Regions from separate parts of the Bradyrhizobium sp. sBnM-33 genome, predicted to be linked through region 1. Evidence: predicted binding sites of a transcription regulator. Region 1 holds the regulator's gene; each other region holds the start of a gene.
The links. The regulator PhoB, encoded in region 1, activates phosphate uptake and scavenging genes when phosphate is short. The targets are predictions, from matches to a motif close to TGTCATNNANCTGTCAT.
Positions count from the first base shown of each region.

Region 2: the regulator PhoB is predicted to act here: its motif matches at 2,736-2,752, upstream of RX328_RS18895 (UDP-2,3-diacylglucosamine diphosphatase).
Region 3: the regulator PhoB is predicted to act here: its motif matches at 2,445-2,461, upstream of RX328_RS16980 (choice-of-anchor I family protein).

Region 1 is NZ_CP136624.1:740,530-745,504, forward strand. Features, by position in the region: gene pstB (phosphate ABC transporter ATP-binding protein PstB) at 1-476, shown strand, start outside; gene phoU (phosphate signaling complex protein PhoU) at 488-1,204, shown strand; gene phoB (phosphate regulon transcriptional regulator PhoB) at 1,278-1,982, shown strand; gene RX328_RS03480 (GcrA family cell cycle regulator) at 2,209-2,718, opposite strand; gene RX328_RS03485 (aspartate aminotransferase family protein) at 3,213-4,421, shown strand; gene argF (ornithine carbamoyltransferase) at 4,421-4,975, shown strand, end outside.
Region 2 is NZ_CP136624.1:4,139,363-4,144,337, reverse strand. Features, by position in the region: gene RX328_RS18905 (threonine/serine dehydratase) at 1-670, opposite strand, end outside; gene RX328_RS18900 (glycosyltransferase family 4 protein) at 846-1,904, opposite strand; gene RX328_RS18895 (UDP-2,3-diacylglucosamine diphosphatase) at 1,901-2,713, opposite strand; gene RX328_RS18890 (IS110 family transposase) at 3,133-4,167, shown strand; gene thiD (bifunctional hydroxymethylpyrimidine kinase/phosphomethylpyrimidine kinase) at 4,558-4,975, opposite strand, start outside.
Region 3 is NZ_CP136624.1:3,696,422-3,701,396, forward strand. Features, by position in the region: gene RX328_RS16960 (radical SAM/SPASM domain-containing protein) at 1-337, shown strand, start outside; gene RX328_RS16965 (hypothetical protein) at 334-1,293, shown strand; gene RX328_RS16970 (YybH family protein) at 1,262-1,615, shown strand; gene RX328_RS16975 (hypothetical protein) at 1,866-2,087, shown strand; gene RX328_RS16980 (choice-of-anchor I family protein) at 2,590-4,975, shown strand, end outside.

The DNA of each region.
Region 1 (4,975 bases):
CGACGCCGTTCCCGATGACGATCTACGAGAATATCGCCTTCGGCATCCGTCTCTATGAGAAGATCTCGAAGTCCGAGATGGACGGCCGGGTCGAGAAGGCGCTGCGCGGCGGCGCGCTGTGGAACGAGGTCAAGGACAAGTTGAACGCCAGTGGCCTCTCGCTGTCCGGCGGTCAGCAGCAGCGGCTATGCATCGCGCGCACCGTTGCGGTCAGGCCCGAGGTGATCCTGTTCGACGAGCCCTGCTCGGCGCTCGATCCGATCTCGACCGCCAAGATCGAGGAACTGATTCAGGAACTGGCGGAGGACTACACCATCGCCATCGTCACCCATAATATGCAGCAGGCGGCGCGCGTCTCGGACAAGACCGCCTTCATGTATCTCGGCGAGCTGATCGAATTCGACGATACCAACAAGATTTTCACCTCGCCGCGCGATCGACGTACCCAGGACTACATCACGGGGCGGTTTGGTTAAGGAGATAACAGATGGCTTCTGAGCACACCGCCAAGGCATTCGACAGCGACCTTCAGGAATTGACGCGCCTGGTCGCCGAGATGGGCGGCCTGGCTGAGCGCATGATCACCGAATCCGTCGACGCGCTGGTCCGCCGCGACGTCGCGCTCGGCAAGCACGTCGTCGCCACCGACGTCGAGATCGACCGCCTGCAGCATCTGATCGAGGAGCGCGCGGTGCTGACCATCGCCCGCCGTCAGCCGATGGCGATCGATTTGCGCGAAATCGTCGGCTCGATGCGGGTTGCCACCGATCTGGAACGGATCGGCGACCTCGCCAAGAACATGGGCAAGCGCGTCGCGGCGCTGGAGAACGATTTCCAGCCGCTGAAGCTGATGCGCGGCCTCGAACACATGACCGACCTGGTACAATCGCAGGTCAAGTCGGTGCTGGACGCCTATGCCGCGCACGATCTGCCGGCGGCGATGGCGGTGTGGAAGGGCGACGAGGAAGTCGACGCCATCTGCACCTCGCTGTTCCGCGAACTCCTGACCTATATGATGGAAGATCCGCGCAACATCTCGTTCTGCATCCATCTGATGTTCTGCGCCAAGAACATCGAACGGATCGGCGATCACGCCACCAACATCGCCGAAACCGTGTTCTACATGATCGAGGGTCAGCAGATGCTCGACAAGCGCCCGAAGGGCGACATGACGACGTTTGCGACCACCGTACCCAACACTTGACATAGTGTTTTCCAGCGACGTGGAAACCGGTTCGCATGAAGAAAACGCGTCAAACAGAAGAGGCAAGAGCAGGATGAGCGCGCGCATAATGGTGGTCGAGGACGAGGAAGCGCTGACCACGCTGTTGCGCTACAACCTCGACGCAGAAGGCTACGAGGTCGAAACCGTCGGCCGCGGCGACGATGCGGATACACGGCTGAAAGAGCGCGTGCCCGATCTCGTCGTGCTCGATTGGATGCTGCCGGGGCTGTCGGGCATCGAGTTGTGCCGCCGCTTAAGGGCGCGCCCCGAAACCAAGCAATTGCCGATCATCATGCTGACCGCGCGCGGCGAGGAGAGCGAGCGCGTGCGCGGGCTTGCGACCGGCGCCGACGACTACATCGTCAAGCCGTTCTCGGTGCCGGAACTTTTGGCGCGGGTGAAGGGCCTGTTGCGGCGGGCAAGCCCCGAGCGGCTCGCCACCGTGCTGACCTATGGCGATATCGAACTCGATCGCGAAAAACGCCGCGTCGCGCGCTCGGGCCGTCAGATCGATCTCGGCCCGACCGAGTATCGCCTGCTGGAATTTTTCCTGGAGCATCCCGGCCGCGTCTTCAGCCGCGAGCAGTTGCTCGACAGCGTCTGGGGCCGCGACATCTATATCGACGAGCGCACCGTCGACGTCCACATCGGCCGCCTGCGCAAGCTGCTCAACCCCGGCCGCGAGCAGGACCCGATCCGCACCGTCCGCGGCGCGGGGTATGCGCTGGATGATAGGTTTGCGAAGGTGGAGCCGTAAGGCTCCATCGTTGTCCGCGCGAAAGCGGGGACTCTCTCATCGTCATTGCGAGCGAAGCGAAGCAATCCATCGTGCGGCAAAGCAAGTATGGATTGCTTCGCTACGCTCGCGATGACAGTGGAACGCGTAGCCCGGGTGGAGCGAAGCGCGACCCGGGGAATGTCAGCCCATCGCGAGATCGTCCCGGATTTCGCTTCGCTCTATCCGGGCTACGGCAAACCGCGACTTACCTTGTTGTCTTCGGTTGCTGACGCCGGCGGTCGGCCGCGGGCTGGTAGGCGATGCGCGAGTGATGGGCGCAATAGGGCAGGCCCGTGAGCGCTTTGCCGCCGCAGAAGAAGAATTCCGGGCTCGAGGGATCGCCGACCGGCCAGTGGCAGGTGGCCTCGTTCAGTTCGAGCAGCGACAGCCGCTGGCTCATCGGCACGACGTTGTCGAAGGCGATCGGATCTGGCTCCATCTCGACTTCGAAGGCGTGCGCGAGCGCGGTGTTGCCGCGCGAGACCGGGCGCGAAACCCGCATCATCGGTTGGGCGGGGCGTGCCTTGCGCTGCCGCGGGGCGGCCGAGGAGGGGCTCTTGGCGCGGCCGGAAAGGCCCAGCCGGTGCACTTTGCCGATCACGGCGTTTCGCGTCACATTTCCGAGTTCCGCGGCGATCTGGCTTGCCGACAATCCGGCTTCCCAGAGCTTCTTAAGCTGCTCGACGCGATCGTCGGACCAGGTCAAAACCGTCATCGTAATCTTCCCTTCGCATCGCGCCGGCCAATCGGGGCGGCGCTGGCGATGTCATCGTCTCAAAAATCCCTGCGGTCAGAATCCCTTAGCCCTCGCCGGGCGCGCTAACCGCGCCCGAACGTTTACGCCTGCACAAAAGGACTCCAGGGATCAGAACTGCCGCACGAGATGTCGTATCCGACAGCCCAAACGCTACAATATGGCGTGACTCCGGCGCAAGAGTCCGGGCCCGAGCGTCCACATGTTCTGACATCTAGGCATTTCACTGCGTGGTTTCCACCACACCGCAATCCTACGGATTTCAGCCCCTTGCACGGCAGGAAAGGCCGTTCCGTGGCGTGTTGACAGCGCTCCCCGCCCACATAGAATGCCTCTCACGTGCCGCCCTTAAGAGGCGGCACGTTTCGTTTTCGCAAGACCGGCTGTTGCCGCGTTCGCGCCAATGCACGCCCGCGGCAGGTCTCAAAGGCAGGTCTCAAACCTCAGTGATTGCCATGACCAATAGCGCCACGTCGCATCTGCTCCCCGTCTTCGCCAGGGTCGATCTCGGCTTCGAACGCGGCGAAGGCTGCTGGCTGACCTCCACCAATGGCGAGCGTTATCTCGACTTCACCTCAGGCGTCGCGGTGAATGCGCTCGGTCACTGCCATCCGCACCTGATCAAGGCGTTGCAGGAACAGTCGACGAAGCTCTGGCACATGTCGAACCTGTTCAAGTCGCCCGATGGCGAAAAGCTCGCCGCGCGGCTCTGCGAGCAGAGCTTTGCCGACCTGGTGTTCTTCTGCAATTCCGGCGCGGAGGCGATGGAAGGCGTGATCAAGGTCGTGCGCCGCTATCAATTCTCCAAGGGCCATCCTGAACGCTATCGCCTCATCACCTTCGAGGGCGCGTTCCACGGCCGCACGTTGGGCACGCTGGCGGCCACCGGCTCCGCGAAATATCTCGAAGGCTTTGGGCCGCCGATGGACGGTTTCGACCAGGTGCCGCATGGCGATCTCGAAGCGGTCAAGAAAGCGATCGGCCCGCAGACCGCCGGCATCCTGATCGAGCCGGTGCAGGGCGAGGGCGGCGTGCGCTCGGCGCCGCAGTCTTTCTTCAAGGCGCTGCGCCAGCTCTGCGACGAGAAGGGCCTGTTGCTCGCGTTCGATGAGGTGCAGACCGGCATGGGCCGCACCGGCGATCTCTTCGCCTACAGGCGCGTCGGCGTGACGCCGGATGTGATGTCGCTGGCAAAGGCGCTGGGCGGCGGTTTCCCGATCGGCGCGGTGCTGGCGACGGCGGAAGCAGCAAGCGGCATGACGCCGGGCTCGCACGGCTCGACCTTCGGCGGCAATCCGCTGGCGATCGCTGCCGCCAACGCCGTGCTCGACGTGATGCTGAAGCCCGGCTTCTTCGATCACGTGCAGAAGATGTCGCTGCTGTTGAAACAGAAGCTGGCCTCCGTCGTCGACCGCTATCCCACTGTTCTCTCGGAAGTGCGCGGCGAGGGGCTTTTGGTCGGCGTCAAGGCCGTGGTGCCGTCGGGCGATCTCGTCAATGCGTTGCGTGACCAGAAGCTGCTGACGGTCGGCGCCGGCGACAATGTGGTGCGGTTTCTGGCGCCCTTGATCGTGACCGAGGCCGAGATCGACGAGTCGGTCCAGATGCTGGAGCGCGCCTGCGTCGCGCTGTCGAGCTCGCAGTTGAAGAAGGCGGCGGGATGATGAGCAAGTCCGTCCGTCACTTCCTCGACATCAACGAACTGCCGTTAGATGAATTGCGCAGCATGCTGGCGTTAAGCGCCACCATGAAGGCGAAGCTGAAAGCGCATGAGAAAGGCAAGAAGCCGCTCGAAGGCAAGACGCTGGCGATGATCTTCGAACGCCCCTCGACCCGCACCCGGGTGTCGTTCGACGTCGGCATGCGCCAGCTCGGCGGCGAATCCATCATGCTGACCGGTGCCGAGATGCAACTCGGCCGCGGCGAGACCATCGCCGACACCGCGCGCGTGCTGTCGCGCTATGTCGATGCGATCATGATCCGCATCCTCAATCACGATGCGCTCCTGGAATTGGCCGCGCACGCCACCGTGCCCGTGATCAACGGCCTGACGCGGCGCTCGCACCCCTGCCAGGTGATGGCGGATCTGATGACCTTCGAGGAGCATCGCGGGCCGATCGAAGGACGCACCGTGGCCTGGACCGGCGACGACAACAACGTGCTGGCCTCGTGGGCGCATGCGGCCGAGCGTTTCAAGTTCAAGCTCAACGTCGCAACC
Region 2 (4,975 bases), 3.4 Mb from region 1:
ACAGGCCGTGATCGTCATAGTCCTTGGGCTCGGCGACGATCACCTGCGCTTGCGGAAACTTTGCCTTCACGGCCGTCGCGACGCCGGCGATCAGCCCGCCGCCGGAGGCCGGCGCTACCACGACATCGGGCACGAGCCCAAGCGCCGTCATGTCCTCGGCGATTTCCCGGCCCGCAGTGCCCTGCCCTGCAATGACGAAGGGATCGTCATATGGCCGGACCAGCGTCGCACCGCGTTTGCCGGCGATGCCGTTGGCGATCGCTTCGCGGTCCTCCTTGTCGCGGTCGTAGAGCACCACCTCCGCGCCATAGCCCTTGGTGCGCTCGCGCTTGGTGACCGGAGAGTCCGCCGGCATCACGATGGTGGCCTGCATGTTGAGGATCTGCGCCGCCGCCGCCACGCCCTGGGCGTGGTTGCCGGAAGAGAATGCGACCACCCCGCCGCTCCGCTTGTCCTGCGGGATCGAAGCCAGCTTGTTGAAGGCGCCGCGGAATTTGAACGATCCGGTCCGCTGCAGCATTTCGGGCTTCAGAAAGACTTTGGTCCCGACGCGTTCGTTGAGAACGGGGAACGACAACAGCGGCGTCCGCACCGCAAAGGGCGCGACCACCTTGGCGGCGGCCTCGATATCGGCCGCGCCAATGGGTGGATTTTGGACAGGTTCTGGCATCCGCAATTTGTATCGCGGTCGCCGACGGGCGGGCAAGACGATTTAGCGTGAACGTTATAGCGTTTTCGAGCGAAGCATGCCCTCGGACTTGATCCGTGGGAGGCCACCGGTTCGCGTCAAGAAAACGCGTCAAAACAAGAATCTGGAGCCCGGTTCTGATTCAAACCGAAAGGCTCTAGGCGGCGAAATGCGGGTTATCAGCCCCGAATTCGGCTACCTCGCCTTCCTGCTCGACCGGGCGCACATTCAGGGCATGTTCGATGAAAACCCGCGTGGAGGCCTGCCAGGTGTGGGCGGCGGCGAATTCGACGCAATCTTCCCGCGAAACCTGCAGCGCCTCCAGGCAGGCCGTGCGCAGGTCCTCGTCCAGAACGCCGACCGGTGCCAAGCCGATCACGTCGCGTGGACCGGTGACCGGAAAGGCAGCAACCGGTAAGCCGCTGGCCAGCGCCTCCAGCAGCACCAGGCCGAACGTGTCGGTCTTGCTGGGAAATACAAAAATATCGGAGGCCGCGTAGATTTCGGCCAGCTCCTCGCCGTGCCGCGCGCCGAGGAACACGGCGTCAGGATATTTCCGCTCTAATGCGATGCGGGCTGGCCCATCGCCGACAACGAGCTTGGTGCCGGGCAGATCGAGGTCGAGGAACGCTTCGAGATTCTTTTCAACCGCGATGCGACCGACACTGAGGAACACCGGCATAGGCAGGCAGAGATCGGCGCTGCGCGGATGGAAGAGCGAGGTATCCACGCCGCGCGACCACAGCACAACGTTACGGAAGCCGCGCAGGCGCAATTCGGCCGCCAGCGCCGGCGTTGCCGCCATCACTGCCTGGCTCGGCCGGTGGAACCAGCGCAACACCCGCCACACCCAGGATTCCGGCACCGGCGAACGCGCCGAGACATATTCGGGAAAGCGGGTATGAAAGCTCGTGGTGAACGGCACGCCATGCTTGCGGCAATAGCGTCGCACCAAGAGCCCGATCGGGCCCTCGGTCGCGATATGAATGCTGTCGGGCTTTGCCGACTCGATCAGGTTTGCGATTTTGGCCGGATACGGCAGAGCCAGCCGCAGATCAGGATAGCTCGGCATCGCAAAGGTGCGAAACGATTGCGGCGTCAGGAAACTCACCTCGACGCCAAATCCCCTGGCCGCCTCTGCCATCATGATCAGCGTCCGAACCACCCCGTTAACCTGGGGATGCCACGCATCGGTCGCGACCAGGATATGCGTCATGCGGCGCGCGCCGCGACGCGGGGAACGGGTGCTGCCCGGCGCTGTGGATCGGTCCAGGTGATGATCTCGAACCGGCCGTCCTCGTGCTCGGCGAGCGCGGTGCAGCTTTCCACCCAGTCGCCGCAATTCATGTAGCGGATGCCGTGCTCGTCGCGGATGGTGGCGTAGTGGATGTGGCCGCAGATCACGCCGTCGGCGCCGTGCCGCCGCGCCTCACCGGCCAGCGTCTGTTCGAACGCACCGATATAGTTGACGGCGTTCTTGACCTTCAGCTTCGCCCATTGCGACAGCGACCAATAGGGCACGCCGAACATGCGCCGGAAGAAGTTGACGAGGCGATTCATGTGAATGGCGAAGTCGTAGGCCTTGTCGCCGAGATGGGCGAGCCAACGCGCGTTCTGCACGACGAGATCGAAGATGTCGCCGTGGATGATGAGATAGCGCTTGCCGTCGACGCCGGTGTGGATGGTGTTTTCTACCACGTCGATGCCGCCGAAATGGGTGCCGTAATAGTTGCGCAGGAACTCGTCGTGATTACCCGGCACGTAGATGACCTTGGCGCCCTTGCGCGCCTTGCGCAGCATCTTCTGCACGAAATCGTTGTGCGATTGCGGCCAGTACCAGCTCGACTTCAGCGCCCAACCATCGACGATATCGCCGACGAGGTAGATCGTATCGGCGTCGTGGCTCTTGAGGAAGTCCAGCAAACGATCGGCTTGCGAGCCGCGAGCTCCGAGATGGACGTCGGAGATAAACAAGGTGCGAAAGCGCCGTTCCGGGCTTTCTTCACTCAAGGAGTCACTACCCATACCTGTCCCCTGACAGATTTCTGTGACAGGGCGATGACTGTTCACGCCGCGATATTCCCACGAGAATCAATGCCGCGCCCTACAACTTGCGGATAGCAGCGCGATGCGACAGACAAGCGACATTGGAGAGGCAACATCTCGACGTTGTCTCTGCCTCGTGCGCAATCGCGCATTACCCATCATCAACGGAGTCAATTATCGTGGAAGATTAACCATCCCCGTAATTCAACGGATGCGCCGCGGCGCAAGAGCATGCGTAGATGGGGTAACGGGCCGGCCGAACCAGCCGCACGCTCGCTACGGCGCGATTTGGAAGCGCGCTCGCGTGCGGCTTTGCCGGGAGGCGGTCGTCCCTCAGACTGATGGTGTCAATAACCGGAGTCGGGCGAGCCCGCTCCAAGCATCATCGAGGGACGACCATGTACCACTATGCCGGAATCGACGTGTCTTTGAAAAGCTCGACCATTTGCGTGGTCGATGGCGCGGGCAAGATTTTGCGTGAGGCGAAGGTGGCGAGCGAGCCGGAGGCCCTGATCGCCTGGTTTCGGTCGTTGGGGCTTTCGCTCGAGCGGATCGGCCTGGAGGCAGGTCCTCTGTCGCAATGGCTTTACGCGGCGCTGCGCGAAGCGAAGTTTGCGGTCGAGCTTTTGGAGACGCGGCACGTCCGCGATGCCTTCAAATCGATGCCGGTGAAGTCGGACCGCAATGATGCCCGCGGGATCGCGCAACTGATGCGGCTGGGCTGGTTCCGCCCGGTGCACTGCAAGTCGATCGAAGCGCAGGAGACGCGTGCGGTTCTGACGGCGCGCAAACTGCTGCAGTCGAAGCTGCGCGACGTCGAGAACAGTCTGCGTGGCGTGCTCCGGGGCTTTGGCCTGAAGGTCGGCAAGACCACCGAATGCACGTTCGCCAGCCGTATCCGGGAGCTGGTCGCCGGCCATCCTGGACTGGAGCTGGTGGCAAAGGCGCTGCTCGAAGCCCATGCCGTGCTGCGGCGCGAGTTCAGCAGCCTGGACAAGCGAACCCAGAAGCTCGCCCGATCGCATCCGCCGGCCAGGCTTCTGATGACAACGCCGTCAGTCGGTCCGATCGTCGCTCTCACCTATGCCGCTGCGATCGATGATCCGAAGCGATTCCGCGCATCCAAGGCCACAGGCGCGCACTTCGGACTGACCCCGAAGAAACATCAGTCGGGGCAAAAAGACTACACCGGCCGCATCAGCAAGATTGGCGATGCCTCGGTGCGGGAGGCACTCCACCAGGCCGCTCACGTCATGCTGACCAAACCGATCAAGGGCTGCTCGGCGCTGAAGAGCTGGGCGATGCGGATCGCCAAACGCGCGGGCATGCGCAAGGCCAAGGTGGCGCTGGCGCGCAAGCTTGCCGTCATCCTGCACCGCATGCTTGCCGACGCCAAACCGTTCAACCCGATGGCCAAGGCCACCGCAACCTAAGCAAGGAGCATCGATCGATTCCGGGCGGGCCAAGACACCAGGCTCTCCCCGAGCGAAGTCCCTCGCCGGGACGATGGATCCGGTCAGGCCGCCATCCGGGAAGTCGGCTCACAACCACGCACCCCGTAGATTGGCCGGCCGGTTCCTCATGCACCCCAGAAGGTGACGGCCTCAGCGCCGATCCCGTACAGAAGCAAGTGCCCGGCAAGTGGACCAAGCAAGAGGGATTGACAAACCAAGGCCCGTTACAGAAGCCCGGATGGAGCGCAGCGAAATCCGGGGCCAGTCTCACGTGCGGATTCTCTTCCCGGATTTCGCGGAGCCTGTCATCGGGCACGCATTCACGCGACCCGTTGGCTCCATCCCGGCTACGCGACTACGCGACGGCGGCTAGTAAAACTTATGAAAATGATGGATCGGCCCGTGACCATGGCCGACGCTGAACCGGTCTGCCGCCGCAATCGCAGCGCTGACCCAGGCCTTGGCGTTACGCACGGCGGTTTCCATACCCTCGCCTTTCGCGAGCTCCGCTGCAATCGCCGAGGACAATGAGCAGCCGGTGCCGTGGGTGTTTTTCGTCGCAATGCGCGGCGCGGCCAGCGCGATGGTGCCGCTCGCGCCGATCAGATAGTCGACGCACTCGGCGCCCTCTCCGTGGCCGCCCTTGATCAGCACCGCCTTGCACCCCATCGCCAGCAATCGCCTGCCCTGGCTTTCGACGGCGGACTCACCTGCAGCCACCGGTCCGTCGAGCAGCGCGGCGGCCTCCGGCAAATTGGGCGTAATGACCGAAGCAAGCGGAATGAGT
Region 3 (4,975 bases), 3.0 Mb from region 1:
CTTCGTCTACAGCAATCCGGCCGAAGCGGCGTTGCCTTGTCCAAGCTGGAAATGGAATACGGCCGAATACATCTTCAGCCGCGCCAAGGATCTCGGCGTGGTCTCGGCCGACCAGTGGGTCCCTGAGGAAGCAACCGTCGAAGCCAAGCAATCCGGCGAGCGTCATTCGCTGGAGTCGCTGCAGGCCGCCCAGGCGCGCGTGCTGGAGAAAGTGAGCGTGCTGCACGGAAGGTCAATCGACAGCGCGATGCTCTTTGCCGGCGAACCGGCGCTGGAGGCTGCGCCTTCGCACGCGCCGACCGGGGGTGACCGGGCTCTGGAAAGCACAAGGCCGTGAACGCGATCACTCCGGCCAGCGCCTTCGATCTAACCACCGACAGGTTTGATAGCCTTGTCTCCAGGGCCTTTGCCGCCAGCAGAGAGAGCCGTCACGTGCGCGATCGCCTGATCGCGCAGGTCGACGGCGGTCGCCTCGACCATATGCTCTTGCGCGCGCGCAGCGGCGTCATGGCCTTGTCTGACGCGGTCAACCGGAAAGCTGCGCTGAACATTATTGACTTCGCCTTCGAGCCGATCGTCATGCAGAACATGTCGACGGATCAGGTGATGAGGTACCTGGGCGCGGTGGAGAGCACGCTCCACGTTCGCGAGGCGCGCGGGCTCGACGGCTTCGGTCCGCTCTGGGTCGACACGGTCCACCATGTCTGCGTCTTCTCCGTGCTGTTTCAGCTTGCGGCGTTCCTTGGCAAGAACCGGAGGTTCAGTCAGCTGGTCCTGTTGCACCAGGGACAGCGGCCCGAGCCTCGGCTGCGCATCATCGCGGACCTCCTGCGCCGCGCGCATGGGGTTGCCCTGGTGCTGCTGCCGCTCCAGGGGAACTGGTTTCCACGCCTCGCGCGCCTTACGACGCCAAACACAGTCGTCTACTATCTGACCGACATGCCACCGGAGGCCTTTACCCAGGCGGCGAGGAGAGAGCGGGGCCGATCGCGCCTCCTGCTCACCCATGGGCCGGGAGCGGCGCTTCAGGTCGAAACGGTCTCCGGCTCGCGGAGCTTTGCCCGTCGGCTCGGGGCGACACGCATTGTGCTCGACTTCCCGTCAACCGACAGCGTGCGCATCCGACCGGTCGGCGCGGACGAGGCCATCGTGTCCCTCTGTCCGCTGGAGAACTGGGTGTTCTGGCCTCTGCTCGGGCAGCACAGCAGCAAGCCATCTCGCCCGATGACTTCGCACACAGATGACGGAGAAATCGTCAATCATGCAGCAACAGACGCAAGCTCTCGTCGATGAGTGGGTGCAAACATTCAACTCAGGAAGGATCGCCGATCTAGCCCGCTTCTACACTCTGGACGCCCGGGTCGTGCCGCCCGGACGATCCGCTGTCGTCGGCGCGGAGGCGATCTGCAGGTTTTTCGCCGACATCCGCGCGCAAGGCTTTCGCGATTATGTCGTGGATCTCGGTGACGTGTTCGCGAAGGACGCGTCTCTGGTCGCGTCGGGCCGATGGGCGCTTCGGGGGCTCGACGATGGCGGTCCCTACAAGGGCAATTGGCTGAACGTATTCGCGCGCGAGCGCACGGGCTGGCTCATCGCCGTTCATATGTGGAACTGATTCAGCTCCCATTTGAGAGATGGGGCGAACCTGCACATCAGGACAGCGGAGAGATGCCGGAATGACTTTGGTGCGGTGCGCGGATTGTGGCCGGGATATCAGCGAACAGTCGACAGCTTGCCCCGAATGCGGCAGGCCTTTGCAGGAACGCGGTCCCGCAATAGCGGCGGGAGGGGCCGGGGCAGGGCGGCCGTACTTCTATGAATACAAATCTCAGACAATTCTGTTCGGCCTGCCGCTCATTCACGTCATGTTGGGCCCGACGTGGCTTGTCGGCTTCAGGCCTGCCCGCGGCATCATTGCGGTGGGCAATATCGCGATCGGCTTCGCCGCATTTGGCGGCGTCGCGATGGGCTTGGTAGCGTTCGGCGGCATCAGCCTCGGCTTCATGTGCGTTGGCGGAATGGCGCTGGCGCTGGGCCTCGGGGCCGGCGGATCGCCACGGGGTATTGGGCCCTCGGCGGCATTGTGATCGGCGTCTACGCGCTCGGGGGCCTCGGCATCGGCGCTCACACTCTGCAGAATGATTCCAATATGCTCCGCATCTTTAACGCCCTTTTCGGTCGAGGGTCGACCTAGCTCGAACCGCCGCGGTCCGCTGCAACTGGCTGCAAACATCGCGCCGTGATTTCACGGTCTGATCCCCATGCCCTTTGCGATAGCAAAGTATGACGGGCGCATGACGAGATGGAACTCTTGGGTTCGGCAGGGCATATGAGCTGGTTTTCAACGACGATACTGTGGTGCTTTCGCATCGGCGTCGAGGGTCCCGCACCGCGCAGGCTGGCGCAAATCGTTGGGGGTGGAAAAATCGCAATGGTTAAGAAATTGTCACCTCGATGTAATTAGCGCCATCCTACATTCCCCGCGCTGACGCTCACTGTCGTCACAAAAAACATTCTTCAACGCTGCGCGCGCAGTCCCCTTGCGCCGCTGCGGCGTGCTTTTGTCTTTTTTCCGAATGGAGAATATCAATGGCTCTGGTTCCCGGTTCGATCGCCTTCATCGGTTACAACGCTGATGGCAACGACGGTTTCGCTTTCATCGTGCTCGACACGATCGATCCGGGTCAGGTCATTCACTTCAGCGATAACGAGTGGGACGGCAGCGCCTTCAATACAGGCGAGGGTGGCTTCTCCTGGACCAATGGCTCCTCCGCGCTCGCCGCCGGAACGATCGTCGAGTTCATGAACACGTCGGCGACAAAATCCGCCAATATTGGCACGCTTTCCACAGGCTCGATTGCGCTCGGTAACTCGGGCGAGTCAATCTATGCCTTCACCGGCTCCTCGCTGACCGCGCCGACCACGTTCCTCGCCGCCGTTACCAACAACAACGGCGGCTTCAGTGGTGCGACCAGCAGCGGGCTGCTGACCAACACCGGCCTGACCGCGGGCTCCACGGCCTTGGTGCTGCCCGGCACCACCGGGGCCGACGTTGCCGTCTACAATCCGGCCACTGCAGGAACCACGTTTGCCTCGCGCACAGACGCTCTGACTGCGTTTAATACCGGCTCCAATTACGTGACACAGGACGCCAGCGGCGACCAGGACGCAGACAATGTGACGCCGGACGCGCCGTTCCGGACCGATCCACAATCGCCGATCGCCGGTGTGACGTTCACCATCGGCGCGCCGCAGCAATCCCAGGCGGTCGCGTTCGCGGCCGGCTCGGTGTCGGTCTCACAGGCCGAGGGCGACTCCGGCATGACGGCTTTCACCTTCACGGTCGAGAGGACGGGCGGGACCGTCGGCGACATCAGCTTCAGCGGCCAGGTTTCCTCGGCCGCGGCGGACGCTGCCGATTTCAGTGGCCCGGCGTCGGTGCCCTTCGCCTTCAACGGCACGATTCCGGCGGGCCAGACTTCGGCCGTCGTGACCGTCCAGGTCGCCGGCGATAACGCCGTCGAAACTAGCGAGGCGTTCACCCTGACGCTGCAGGCGGTCTCCAACAACAATGCCGCCGTGACTGCTGCGCTCGGTGCGCAGGCCACCGCGACCGGCACAATCCAGAACGACGATGCGGTCACTCCGGGCAACGTCATCAACGGCATCACCATCCTCGATGAAGCGCCGTCGCTCGCCGGTGCCACGCCGGCGCCGGCCGCAACCAATGCTGTTCAGCTCATCCGCCTCGACAATTTCGCCCCGGCGGCCGGCACCAACGCCGAAGTCGTGACCTTCGATGCCACCACCGATCGCGCATTCGTGCTCAACACCATCGGCAACAAGATCGACATCGTCGGCATCAGCGCCAGCGGTGCAACCAGTGCCGCCGGGTCGATCGATCTCACCACGCTTGACCATTTCGGCGGCGCCAACTCGGTCGCCGTCAAGAACGGCGTGCTCGCGGTCGCCTTCGCCAGCGATCAGCCCGGCGCCAACGGCTTCGTCGCGCTGTTTGATGCCAACGGTGTTCTGATCAAGACGATCGAAGTCGGCGCCGGCCCGGACCAGATCGTGTTTACTGCGGATGGATCGAAACTTCTGGTCGCGAACGAGGCCGAGCCGTTCACGGTCGGACCGAACGTGGTCAATCCGGAAGGCAGCGTATCGATCATCAGTCTCGCCGGCGGGGCGGCCAATGCAGCCGTTGCAACCACGATCGAATTCGACGCACTCAATGGGTTCGAGAACGTTCTCAAGCAGGCCGGCGTGAGTGTGCTCACCGGTCAGGCAGCCGCCGCAGACATCGAGCCGGAGTACATCACCGTCTCTCCGGATGGGGCGCGCGCCTACGTCACGCTTCAGGAAGTCAACGCCGTTGCAGTGATCGATCTCACCGACCCGGCTGCGACCAAACCGATCGCCATTCTGCCGCTCGGCGGCGTCGATCGTAACCTCGCCGGCAACGCGTTCGACGGCAGCGACCGCGATGGTACGGCGAATCTCCGTACGGCCGATGTGATCGGCCTGCTGCAGCCGGATGCGATCGCAAGCTATTCGGTCGGCGGCTCTACCTATTTCATTACCGCGAACGAAGGCGATGCGCGCGTCAATCTCGACGATGAGGCCAACCTTGCCGATCTGACGCTCGACCCGACAGCCTATGCAAATGCGGCGGCCCTCCAGAACAACACCACCGGTCTCGGCCGGCTTCGCGTCCGCCAGGATCTCGGCGATACCGATGGTGACGGCGATATCGATCAGATCTACGCCTATGGCGGCCGTGGTATCTCGATCTTCAAGCAGAATGCCGACGGCACCATCACCAAGGTGCGCGAGACCGGCGGCGAGTTCGAAGCCATCATTGCCCGGGACTTTGCAGCCCGTTTCAACATCGACACCGCCGAGGGCGGCGGAGGCGGCGCCACCGACAACCGTTCGGACAACAAGGGTCCGGAGCCGGAAGGCGTCGACA